DNA from 3 places in the Vibrio sp. RC586 genome. Region 3 is predicted to be linked to each of the others. Evidence: predicted binding sites of a transcription regulator. Region 3 holds the regulator's gene; each other region holds the start of a gene.
What was found. The regulator PurR, encoded in region 3, represses purine synthesis genes. The targets are predictions, from matches to a motif close to TNANGNAAACGTTTNCNTNA.
Positions count from the first base shown of each region.

Region 1 (4,082 bases), on a different contig from region 3:
TCTGGCCTTGATCTCGAACCGCACAACGTAAAAGTAGAGTCCCTCGTCCCTGCGGAGCTGCGCTCCGTATCACTGGATGATTTTCTCGACAACAGCAAACTGCTCAACGAGCAGCTCGCTGAGCGCCTCGCCCGTGCTCAGAAACAAGGCAAGGTACTGCGCTACGTAGCAAGATTGGAGAAAAATGGCAAAGCCAGCGTTGGCGTTGAAGCGCTAGAGCAAGACCATCCACTGGCTAACTTACTGCCGTGTGACAACATCTTTGCCATCGAGAGCAAATGGTATCGTGATAACCCACTGGTGATCCGTGGCCCCGGCGCAGGGCGTGAAGTCACAGCCGGTGCGATTCAGTCCGATTTGAATCTGCTCGCGAGCCTACTCTAGCCCTCACGTTCAGTCCCCTAAAACAAAGCTCGCTGAAATGGCGAGCTTTTGTATCGATCTTCTATACTTTCTTGCATTAAAAGCATCATCTTCTATTAATTAGCTTTTTGAACCACACATAGCACTCAATTGCTTTTTCAAGCTTGAATCTGCTTCACGATCAACATGAGTAATCTTCATAATGGTGAGGTTGACATCAAAGCGCATTCACGACATTCTACAGCCATATAGACGTCTAAACGTCAATTCAGATTCAGGCAGTGGCACTCAGTCACAGGGAGTACAAGATGGGATACACACACGCTAGCCATATCGATGCATTGAACCAGAACATTGCGGAGCTTTCCGACATCAATGTTTCGTTTGAGTTTTTTCCACCCAGTTCTCCTCAAATGGAAGAGACGCTTTGGAACTCAGTTCATCGCCTGAAGACTCTCCAACCTAAATTTGTCTCGGTGACTTATGGTGCCAACTCTGGCGAGCGTGATCGTACTCACTCGATCATTAAAGCGATCAAAGACCAAACCGGTTTAATTGCCGCGCCACACCTGACTTGTATTGATGCCACTCGTGATGAGCTGATCCAGATCGCTGATGACTACTGGAATAACGGTATCCAGAATATTGTGGCGCTGCGTGGTGATATTCCTGCCGGTGGCGGTAAGCCAGACATGTATGCCTCCGATCTAGTGGCGCTGCTCAAGTCACGCCACGATTTTGATATTTCCGTGGCCGCCTTCCCTGAAGTGCATCCGGAAGCCAAAAGCGCACAAGCGGATCTGCTCAATTTAAAACGTAAAGTCGATGCGGGTGCGAATCGTGCTATCACTCAGTTTTTCTTTGATGTCGAAAGTTACCTGCGTTTTCGCGATCGTTGTGTTGCGGCTGGGATTGACGTAGAAATCGTTCCTGGAATTTTGCCGGTGTCTAACTTTAAACAAGCGTCGCGCTTCGCTGCGCAAAACAACGTCAAAGTGCCCAATTGGATGGTGAAACAGTTTGAAGGGTTGGATGAGGATCCGGTGACTCGCCAATTGGTGGGAGCAAGCCAAGCGATCGATATGGTGCGCGTGCTGTGCCGTGAAGGGGTGAAAGATTTCCATTTCTACACGCTAAACCGTGCCGAAATGACTTACGCGTTATGCCACACCTTGGGCGTGCGACCACAAGCTTAAAAGAATACTCCTCGCCAAGATCAAAAACGCCGACATCACTGCCGGCGTTTTCATGAGGAGAATTACTCCACATCTTCCATTTTGCCCAACAGGCTACGGATGCGCTCTTGCCATGCTGCATGTTCTTGTTGAACTTGCTGTGCACGCTGCTCAAGCGCTTCACGTGCTTCACGCAGCTCTTGCGCTTCATTTTGCAGCTGTTGCTTTTCTTCTTTCAGCTCTTCAACTTCCATTTGCAGCAGTGCAATGGTGTCGACCGCGGTTTGAATTTTCGCTTCCAGTTTTTCTAATACTTCAAAAGACATGACGTTTACCCTTGTTGATTCGATTGAGGTGAAGTGGGCTTCACTGATTGAGATCATTCTACTCAGCCCTGTGCGCAGAAACACGCCCTAAGTTCGATCTTTTTCGCTATTCGGTTAAAAAAACCGCGTAAATTGACGCAAGCTTAACGGAAGTGGCCGCGAAGCCCACTTTGCACTAACCAATTCACTCATAACTTGGCTTTTTTCGCTCGATTTTGATCGAAGGCAAAGGCTAGCGACCGCAAAAGGCAAACGTTTACTTACGAATGTGATAGAATGCCGCGCAAAATTTCTCTCTTGGTTTGGAGCAAACATGAAACGCGATTTAGCAATGGCTTTTTCCCGAGTCACTGAAGGTGCAGCACTGGCAGGCTATAAATGGTTGGGACGTGGCGACAAAAATGCCGCCGATGGTGCGGCGGTGGAAGTGATGCGTGCCCTGCTCAATCAAACCGAAATCAGCGGCGAAATCGTGATTGGTGAAGGTGAAATCGATGAAGCGCCAATGCTTTACATTGGTGAGCAAGTTGGCTTAGGTGGTGATGCGGTAGACATTGCGGTTGACCCGATCGAAGGCACGCGCATGACCGCCATGGGACAATCGAATGCGTTAGCAGTGCTGGCCGCGGGCGAAAAAGGCAGCTTCCTGAAAGCGCCCGACATGTACATGGAAAAATTGGTGGTCGGCCCCGGCGCGAAAGGCTGTATCGACCTTCATTTGCCACTGAAAGATAACCTACACAATGTCGCCAAGGCACTGGGCAAGCCATTAACCGATTTAGTGGTGATCACCCTTGCTAAACCGCGTCACGACAAAGTCATCGCTGAAATGCAGCAAATGGGTGTACGTGTTTTTGCGGTGCCAGATGGCGATGTGGCAGCTTCCATTCTGACTTGTATGCCAGATAGCGAAGTTGACATGATGTATTGCATTGGCGGCGCGCCAGAAGGTGTGGTGTCTGCAGCGGTGATCCGCGCACTGGATGGTGATATGCAAGGTCGCCTGCTACCTCGTCACCAAGTCAAAGGTGATACGGAAGATAACCGTATTTGGGGCGCCAAAGAGCTTGAACGTTGCCAACAAATGGGCGTTGAAGCGAACAAAGTGCTGAAGATGGAAGACATGGCACGCAGTGATAACGTCATCTTCGCAGCAACCGGTATTACTAAAGGTGATTTGCTCGATGGCATCAGCCGCAAGGGTAATATCGCAACGACAGAAACACTGTTGATCCGTGGCCGCTGCCGCACGATTCGTCGCATCCGCTCCATTCACTATTTAGAGCGCAAAGATCCACAAGTGCGCGACATCATTCTCTAACTAAGATTTCCGCGCATAAAAAAGACCGCCTTGGCGGTCTTTTTTGTCTCTGGATACAAAGCGGAGTGTGCTTAGAATAGCTCTTCTGCGACTTTGTACAGGTCTGTGCGTACTGGACGCTTCATGTTTTCAATCGCATCAATGATGTCGTGGTGAACCAGTTGCTCTTTCTGGATACCCACACAACGACCACCGTGACCTTCCATCAGCAGATGCACCGCATAGTTACCCATGCGTGACGCTAGCACACGGTCAAATGCCGTTGGTTTACCACCACGTTGAATGTGGCCTAAAACGGTAGCGCGAGTTTCACGGCCTGTTGCTGCTTCAATCTCTTTCGCCAGCTTGTTAGCATCCATCATCAGCTCAGTCAGCGCGATGATCGCATGCTTTTTGCCTTTGGTGATGCCGTCTTTGATGTTAGAGATCAACTGTTCCATGTTCAGGCCAGTTTCTGGCGTGATGATGTATTCACAGCCACCCGCAATCGCAGAAGTCAGCGTCAAGTCACCACAGTGACGACCCATGATTTCAACGATAGAGATGCGTTGGTGTGAAGAAGAGGTATCACGCAGACGGTCAATCGCTTCGATAACCGTGTTCAAAGCAGTCAAATAGCCGATGGTGTAATCGGTACCCGCGATATCGTTATCGATGGTGCCTGGCAGACCGATACATGGGAAACCCATTTCAGTCAGCTTTTTTGCCCCCATGTAAGAGCCGTCACCGCCGATAACCACTAACGCTTCAATGCCGTGCTTTTTCAGGTTTTCAATCGCTTTCTCACGAACTTCTACTTCGCGAAATTGTGGGAAACGTGCAGAGCCTAAAAAAGTACCGCCGCGGTTGATCACGTCAGACACGCTTGAACGGTCTAGCTGCTTGATACGATCTTCA
Region 1 covers NZ_ADBD01000005.1:185,151-189,232, forward strand. The annotation lists gene VOA_RS14660 (bifunctional aspartate kinase/homoserine dehydrogenase II) at 1-384, shown strand, start outside; gene metF (methylenetetrahydrofolate reductase) at 672-1,559, shown strand; gene zapB (cell division protein ZapB) at 1,622-1,864, opposite strand; gene glpX (class II fructose-bisphosphatase) at 2,178-3,185, shown strand; gene pfkA (6-phosphofructokinase) at 3,257-4,082, opposite strand, start outside.
Region 1: glpX (class II fructose-bisphosphatase) is a predicted target of PurR. The motif match lies at 2,109-2,128, and genes of this name have one in related genera.

Region 2 (4,082 bases), 530 kb from region 3:
GTCTTCCGTCAGCGGCCATTGCGAGCTTGCTCCTAGTGATGGCATATCAATCGTCAGCATAGCGATGTCTCGTTTGGCAAAATAATCGCGAAACAGACGCCACATATCGGTTTGCAAGCTGTCCAAACCAGCGCTAACAATCACCACAGGTTTAGGGGAATCAGTATTTTTCAAATGCAAATAGCCAGCGATTTTTTTGTTTTGGTAGGAGAACTCCAAACGTTTCACAACAAAACCAGTGAGTTTTGCGCCCTCTTGATAGGCATTGTTCGCCAATACTTGCGCTTGGAGAGCCAAGTTATCGTTTTTGAGATGAGGGTAGCCTGCGATGCTATAACACAGAGCAGCAGTGAACATTTCATCCGCCGCCTCTTCGCCTTGACGTTCAGCCGCTTGCTTTTGGTGCAGCATGCCAACCCGAGTCCACTCATAAGTCCAGTTACCACTACGGTAACCCATTACGGTATCTAACCATTCATCATGAGTACGCGAATGAGTAGATGACGCAATCCGTGCGAGAACCTCTTCCTGCTCAACAGGATCAAGCCCCTGCCACACCCATTGCAAACGACGTAAATTGCGATACCAAGCAGAAGAAGATTGTTCACGGCGAGCGTCTAACAGCTCCAAACTGCTCGGCATATATTGGGTCAACGAAGAAGTCTCTTTCGCTTGTTTGTGATTTTGAAACAGGGTCTCAGACAGGTTTTTGCTGATCGCTTCGGACATGGTAAGTCTCTATTACTGGCGTTACGCTAAGTTGGGCTAACAGTAGTAAAAAAAAATGACCCTTGAAAGGGTCATTTTCAAATTCTGCACAAAAAGACTACTTCTGCTTACGATTGACTGGCTCAACGTAGGACAACACCATATCCCATGGTTGCTCAATCCATGTGTCTTGAGGGATATCAACCACATATTCGTCAACCAAGTCTTTACCTGCTGGTTTAGCACAAACAGTAACAAATTTAGCTTTTGGATACATTTCACGGATTTTACGCGCGGTATCGCCGCTATCCACCAAATCATCAATGATCAGGAAACCTTCTCCGTCATGCTCTGGCGCTTTTAGCACGGTCATATCACGCTGGTGATCGTGGTCATAGCTAGAGATACATACCGTATCAACATAACGAATACCCAACTCACGAGCGAGAATGGCTGCAGGAACTAAGCCTCCACGGCTGACACCCAAGATACCTTTCCATTGTTCTGCTGGCATTTGACGTTGTGCAAGTTCACGACAGTAATGCTGCATATTGTCCCAGGTGATAACGAATTTTTTGCTCATGTGATAAACCTAAATTGAAATTTTATAACTTCTTCTATTACGCAGCTGCAATGTACTTGATGACAAAAATCGCCGCCATGACCCAAACACTGAGAGAAACGCTGCGTCCTTTACCACTGAAGAGTTTGATTGCTGCATAAGCAATGAAACCCAGTGAGATACCTTCAGCAATCGAGAATGTCAGAGGCATCATCAAACAGGTAACAACAGTGGGTGCCGCTTCAGTCAGGTCACGCCAATCAATGCTCACTAAACCAGACAACATCAGAATAGCAACATAAAAAAGTGCGCCGGCCGTTGCATAAGCAGGGATCATACCCGCTAATGGCGAGAAGAATAATGCAAGAAGGAACAAAATGCCAACCACCACAGCCGTTAACCCAGTACGGCCACCCACAGCTACACCAGAGACACTTTCAATATAAGAAGTGGTGTTAGATGTACCCAACAAAGCACCTACAGAAGTTGCCGTAGAGTCAGCTAAAAGAGCGCGGTTCAGGCGTGGGATTTTGCCATCTTTTTCAATCAAATCCGCTTTAGTTGCCACGCCAACCAAAGTGCCAGCCGTGTCAAACAGGTCAACAAACAAGAAAGCAAACACCACTGAAATCATTCCCAGCTCAAATACAGCAGAGAAATCCAATTGCATGAAGGTTGGCGCAATGCTTGGTGGCGCAGAAACAATGCCGCCCCACTGCACATCACCAAACACCAAACCAAGCCCCGTTACCGCTAAAATAGCGATCATCACGGCCCCTTTCACACCGCGATACACTAAACCAATAGTCAGGAAGAAACCTACAGCAGCCAACACAGCGTGCAGTGATGTAATAGCACCTAGAGAAACCAGCGTCGCTGGATTATCGACTACGATACCCGCATTTTTTAGTGCGATGAACGCCAAAAACAAACCAATACCCGCCGAAATACCGGTGCGTAAAGAATGTGGAATTGAGTTGATGATCCACTCACGGATTTTAAACAAGCTGAGCAGGATAAACAGCACACCTGAGCAGAATACCGCTGCGAGTGCAACTTGCCATGTATGCCCCATGCCCAAAACCACACCGTAAGTAAAAAAGGCATTTAGCCCCATACCTGGCGCTTGAGCAATCGGATAGTTTGCGACAAAACCCATGATGAAACAGCCAATCGCCGCCGCTAAACAAGTCGCAACAAAAACGGCACCGCGATCCATTCCGGCATCCGACAAAATCGCTGGGTTTACAAAAATGATGTAAGCCATCGTCAAAAAGGTGGTGACACCCGCGAGGACCTCAGTGCGCACGTTTGTGCGATATTCACTGAGTTTAAAAAGCTTTTCCAGCATGTTCGAATCCTTTAGTGGTAAAAAAGTAAACGGTTGCGTAAACGATTGGCGGCGATTATAAAGTTATCAAAAAACAAATTCCAGACACAATTCAGACTGAGTGAGGGTTTTCTAAGCAAAAGGGAAAAAGGTCGATGCGTGGATAGGCAAATAGACCAATGCCAACAAAATCTTGCGAGCAGTATCTAATGAGGGAGTTTTTAGACATAAAAAAACGCCACCTCAAGTGAGATGGCGGTGAATCATATCAACCAAATTGGTTGTCAATAAATTCTAATTAAGGGGTGAACAAAACTTGTTCGAGACGCAAAGATTGCGTATCAGTAGCCGAAGCTACGGGGGTATGCAAAGTTACCGGTGTACACAGCGTGCTGGTTCCAGAACATTACAGACGATAAACCTTTATTCATAACTATCACCATTAAAATCAAAACTATTTACTTGATTTCTCGGTTCCTTGGAGGCGATAAATCGGACTCATCCTTTGAGCATTTTCTCTTCACTAGCGAAGTTGTACATAAATATACCACCAAGAAAATTAATTACAATAAAAATAGTGATTAAAATCACAAAAATGAATTTATTTGATCTATGGCATAATATTAAGGTAATTAAATTACAGGACTATAAAATTAGATTACACACAGATGTATTCTGATGCATTTAACTTAAGCCACTCAACGACATCTACATGCCAAATCCTGTATTGATCTATCAGTAAAACCGGTTTTCCCAACACTTTTAGCCTACTCCACTGCTTTGCACAGTGATATGCTGTGCTCCGAAAGTACCTACCTACTACAGCCGAATGCTCTACCATATTTCAGCGCTGCAGAGAGGATACACGGGAAAAATTACAGTAAGGAGTCATCTGTGTCTGAGTTCCAAACCGAAATCAGTAAGTTATCGTCAAATCCGATTTGGCCATTTTTTGCCACTATCTGTTCTATTCCGCACCCTTCAAAACATGAAGAGGCGTTAGCTCAGTACATTATCAACTGGGCTAAAGAACAAGGGTTGCCCGTTCGTCGTGATGAGACTGGTAACGTTTTTATCAAAAAGCCAGCGACACTGGGCATGGAAAATCGTAAAGGTGTGGTACTTCAAGCGCACATTGATATGGTGCCGCAAAAAAATGAAGACACAGTGCATGACTTCACGAAAGATCCGATTCAAGCTTATATCGATGGTGAATGGGTTACTGCAAAAGGTACAACTCTAGGGGCTGATAACGGTATTGGTATGGCTTCTTGCCTTGCGGTTTTAGCGTCTAAAGATATTCAGCATGGTCCAATTGAAGTTCTGCTAACCATTGACGAAGAAGCAGGCATGACAGGCGCTTTTGGCCTGAAAGACGGTTGGTTAGAAGGTGATATTCTGCTCAACACAGACTCAGAGCAGGAAGGTGAAGTTTACATGGGGTGTGCAGGCGGCGTGAACGCCGAATTTGCTTTCCCGATT
Region 2 covers NZ_ADBD01000013.1:747,745-751,826, forward strand. The annotation lists gene frsA (esterase FrsA) at 1-729, opposite strand, end outside; gene gpt (xanthine phosphoribosyltransferase) at 827-1,291, opposite strand; gene VOA_RS02105 (NCS2 family permease) at 1,329-2,621, opposite strand; gene VOA_RS02100 (aminoacyl-histidine dipeptidase) at 3,495-4,082, shown strand, end outside.
Region 2: VOA_RS02105 (NCS2 family permease) is a predicted target of PurR. The motif match lies at 2,643-2,662, and genes of this name have one in related genera.

Region 3 (4,082 bases):
CTCGCACACTACCATTCAGCGGAAATCCGCACATTTTTGACTGGACTCGCGGCAGAAGAAAGCCTAACCACAGATGTGAAAAGTTTGATAGAAGCGCTGAATCGTTTGCAAGATAGAACCGATGCTCAGCTTGAACTTGCTGCGGATTTCTGTGATTTATTTTTGAAGTCCGATCGTGATTCAGCTCTACCTTACGCATCTGTCTACACGGATAAAGGGCTACTAAACGGTAAACCCGCACAAAAAATGCGCGAGCTTCTCGCCACGCAAGGCGTTAAGGTGGCTCAAAACCTCAATGAACCCGCCGACCATCTCGCAATTCAGCTCGATTTTTTGGCTCACCTTGCCATTAGTGCTAATCAAAATGAACAGGCTGCGGACTTGGATAACGCATCGAAAGCACAAGCTGAATTTATCGAACAACACTTACTCAACTGGTTACCCACCTTTGTTGAGCGTTGCACTCAATTTGATGACTTTGGACTTTACGCAGCCGTTGCTCGTTTAACATTGGCATTCGTGAGACAAGACAAAGATTACCTTCAAGAGCTGAATACGAATATCGAATAAGTGTCTTGTCACTCTCTTACTTAAGGTTGCCGTTCAACACCAAACTGACTCTTTGGCACAGTAAATAGAGTTTGCCTAGACGAATTGATCGCGAAATAACTTAAAGTTTGATGAATGAATTTCGTTGCGGTGAACAGATTTGCAGTCTAAAATCCACCCGCAAACGATAAAAAACGAATAAAAATATAAACCGCTAATTTTTGGCGGTTTTTGTATTTTTATTACTTTAGGCATTGTGATTGAAGCGCTTTACGTACGGCCTAGTACCGCTCATTGCTGCACAGAGTGTGAAGATTCGCTCAGTCTCGCCTTACTTCTGCTGATTTAATTAACCAATAATATTCGCTGGCATCAGCAGTCATCGACAGGAACACTCTATGGCTACGATTAAAGATGTGGCACGCCTTGCTGGCGTGTCAACGACTACCGTCTCTCACGTCATTAACAAAACTCGTTTTGTGGCTGAAACCACACAGGAGAAAGTGCAAGAAGCGGTTAAACAGCTCAACTATGCTCCTAGCGCTGTTGCACGGAGCTTGAAATGTAACACCACTCGCACCATCGGCATGTTAGTGACGCAATCCACTAACTTGTTCTTCTCTGAAGTGATTGATGGCGTAGAAAGCTACTGTTATCGCCAAGGTTACACTCTGATCTTGTGTAACACAGGCGGCATCTATGAAAAGCAACGTGATTACATTCGCATGTTGGCTGAAAAACGGGTTGATGGCATTTTGGTCATGTGTTCAGACTTGACCCAAGAGCTACAAGAGATGCTGGATGCACACAAAGACATTCCAAAAGTAATCATGGATTGGGGTCCAGAAACCTCACACGCTGATAAAATCATCGACAATTCAGAAGAAGGTGGTTACTTGGCTACCAAATACCTGACTGACCGTGGTCATACTGATATTGCATGCTTAAGCGGTCACTTTGTTAAAGCAGCATGCCAAGAGCGTATTCAAGGCTTCCGCCGTGCTATGGCTGAGGCAAAATTGCCGGTTAATGAAGATTGGATTTTAGAAGGCAACTTTGAGTGTGATACGGCGGTGCTAGCTGCCGATAAAATCCTTGCTATGGATAAGCGTCCAACTGCGGTGTTTTGTTTCAACGATACTATGGCACTTGGTTTGATGAGCCGTCTGCAACAAAAAGGCATCCGTGTACCTGAAGACATTTCCGTGATTGGCTACGACAACATTGAATTAGCGGAATATTTCTCACCACCGCTGACTACCGTACACCAACCGAAACGTCGTGTCGGGAAAAACGCCTTTGAAATTTTGTTAGAGCGCATCAAGGATAAAGAACACGAACGTCGAATTTTCGAAATGCATCCTGAAATTGTCGAGCGCGACACAGTGAAAGACTTGACAAAAAACTAACTTTCTTGACAATTCATGACGCCTATATTTGAAAGCTTGTCACATAAATTTGACAAAACCTATGTAGCATAGGTATTAATAACTTAGCTTATTCTCACATTTGAAATACCAAGTTGTGAGAATAAGCCAAGATTGGTTAATTTTTATCAGGAAAAATGTCACGCACAGGGCAAACCATTTGAAAAAGTGGGACGCAAAGCCTCCGGCCTAAACCAAAAGTTTATGGTAGGTAGCGGGGTTACCGATGGCAAAAAATGCATACACTATGTTGACTCATCATTGACATGGCCGATGCATGCATTTGCTAATTTTCTCGGACCTGATTTGGTGGCGTATGTAACAATACTCCGAGACTAACAGCATGAATAAACCAGTATTAAAAGATTCAATGCGGCTCTTTGAGCAGCTAGGACGTGTGAAATCTCGTTCAATGTTTGGTGGCTTTGGTATTTTCGTCGACGAAACTATGTTTGCGCTTGTGGTTAATGAAACGCTGCACATCCGTGCGGACGATGCCACAATCGAAAAATTCAAACTACAAGGTTATGAACCTTACGTTTATAAGAAACGTGGCTTTCCTGTCGTAACTAAGTACTACGCTTTACCTGAAGATTGTTGGAGCAATCCAACCTCCATCTTAACTGAAGCTCGCGCTGCACTTGAAGTCGCTAAGGCAGAGCGTGAAACGCAAGCTCAAGCAAAACCTGAGCGCTTAAAAGATCTGCCTAACTTACGCTTGGCAACCGAAAGGATGCTCAAAAAAGCAGGGATTGAGAATGTTGAATCACTACACTCTCATGGTGCTGTTGAAGCGTATAAAGCGATTCAGCGTACTCACTCAGCAGAAGTTAGCTTAGAGTTGCTATGGGCTCTAGAAGGTGCGATTGAAGGTAAGCATTGGTCAGTGATCCCACAAAATCGTCGTGATGAACTCTTGAGGCACCTCTAACCTACTGTTTTAGGTTCATAATCACGTCAAGATTTAGGTGTGAACACACCAAGACATACGTACATATAACGTGTCCATCTGGGCACGTTATTTTTTGAAAGAAATCCTGCTCTTCCCCTTTCTTTATTCTTAGAGTCTCAGCAATCACGCCTAATTTGGCGAGTTTGAACTCAGTGAGTATGTGTGTATTCATTCCTGAGGCTGTTAGGTATTGGCTACGCTGACTTGCTGCCAACCTGCAACTCCAAATAGTTTGGGTATACTTGACTTAAGTGTTTTGTCACTTGCCAAAACATCGAAATGATTACTAGGTATCTTTACATGAATAAAAAACTCATCATTGCCTTAATTTTGATCGCGATTACCGCCATCTTGGTGACGCAATTTAGCCAATATCTCACGTTGGATATGGCGAAAGCCAAACAAGCAGAATTAGCAAGCTATATTGATGCCCATCTATTGCAAGCCGCTTTCATTTACTTTGTGGTATATGTTTTATTGACTGCGTTTTCCATCCCTGGAGCAACCGTTGTTACTCTACTGGGTGCTGCGCTGTTTGGTTTTTGGCTCAGTCTACTACTTGCTTCCTTCGCTAGTACCATTGGCGCAACCCTCGCATTCCTCAGTAGTCGCTTTCTTTTGCGTGACTGGGTTCAAGCGAAGTTTGCCGATAAACTGTTAACCATCAACCAAGGTGTTGAGCGAGATGGTGCGTTTTACTTACTCTCACTACGCCTCATCCCGATTTTCCCTTTCTTTTTGATTAACTTGGTTATGGGACTGACCCCAATCTCTGTTTGGCGCTACTACTGGGTAAGCCAACTAGGTATGCTACCCGGCACAGCGGTTTATCTGAATGCGGGTACACAATTGGCGGAAATTTCAAGTTTAGGTGAAATCGTGTCCTTCCCTGTCCTTGCTTCATTTGTGCTACTAGGGGTATTCCCAATTATCGTTAAGTGGTTGATGAATAAGTTCCAGCAACGCACCATCCAATCTTCAATTAAGTAAGCATCTAATTGTTAGCATGAAGATTTACACTGCCTCTAACCCATTGGAAGCCCATATGCTGATGCAACTACTGCGTCAGCAGGGCATTCGGTGTGAGATGCGGGGAGAAATGTTGTTTGCGCTGCGCGGTGAGATTCCAATAGATCAAAATAGCGCACCATCGT
Region 3 covers NZ_ADBD01000013.1:220,643-224,724, forward strand. The annotation lists gene torD (molecular chaperone TorD) at 1-570, shown strand, start outside; gene purR (HTH-type transcriptional repressor PurR) at 948-1,958, shown strand; cyclic di-GMP riboswitch class I at 2,117-2,204, shown strand; gene VOA_RS04500 (TfoX/Sxy family DNA transformation protein) at 2,320-2,907, shown strand; gene VOA_RS04495 (TVP38/TMEM64 family protein) at 3,229-3,918, shown strand; gene VOA_RS04490 (putative signal transducing protein) at 3,935-4,082, shown strand, end outside.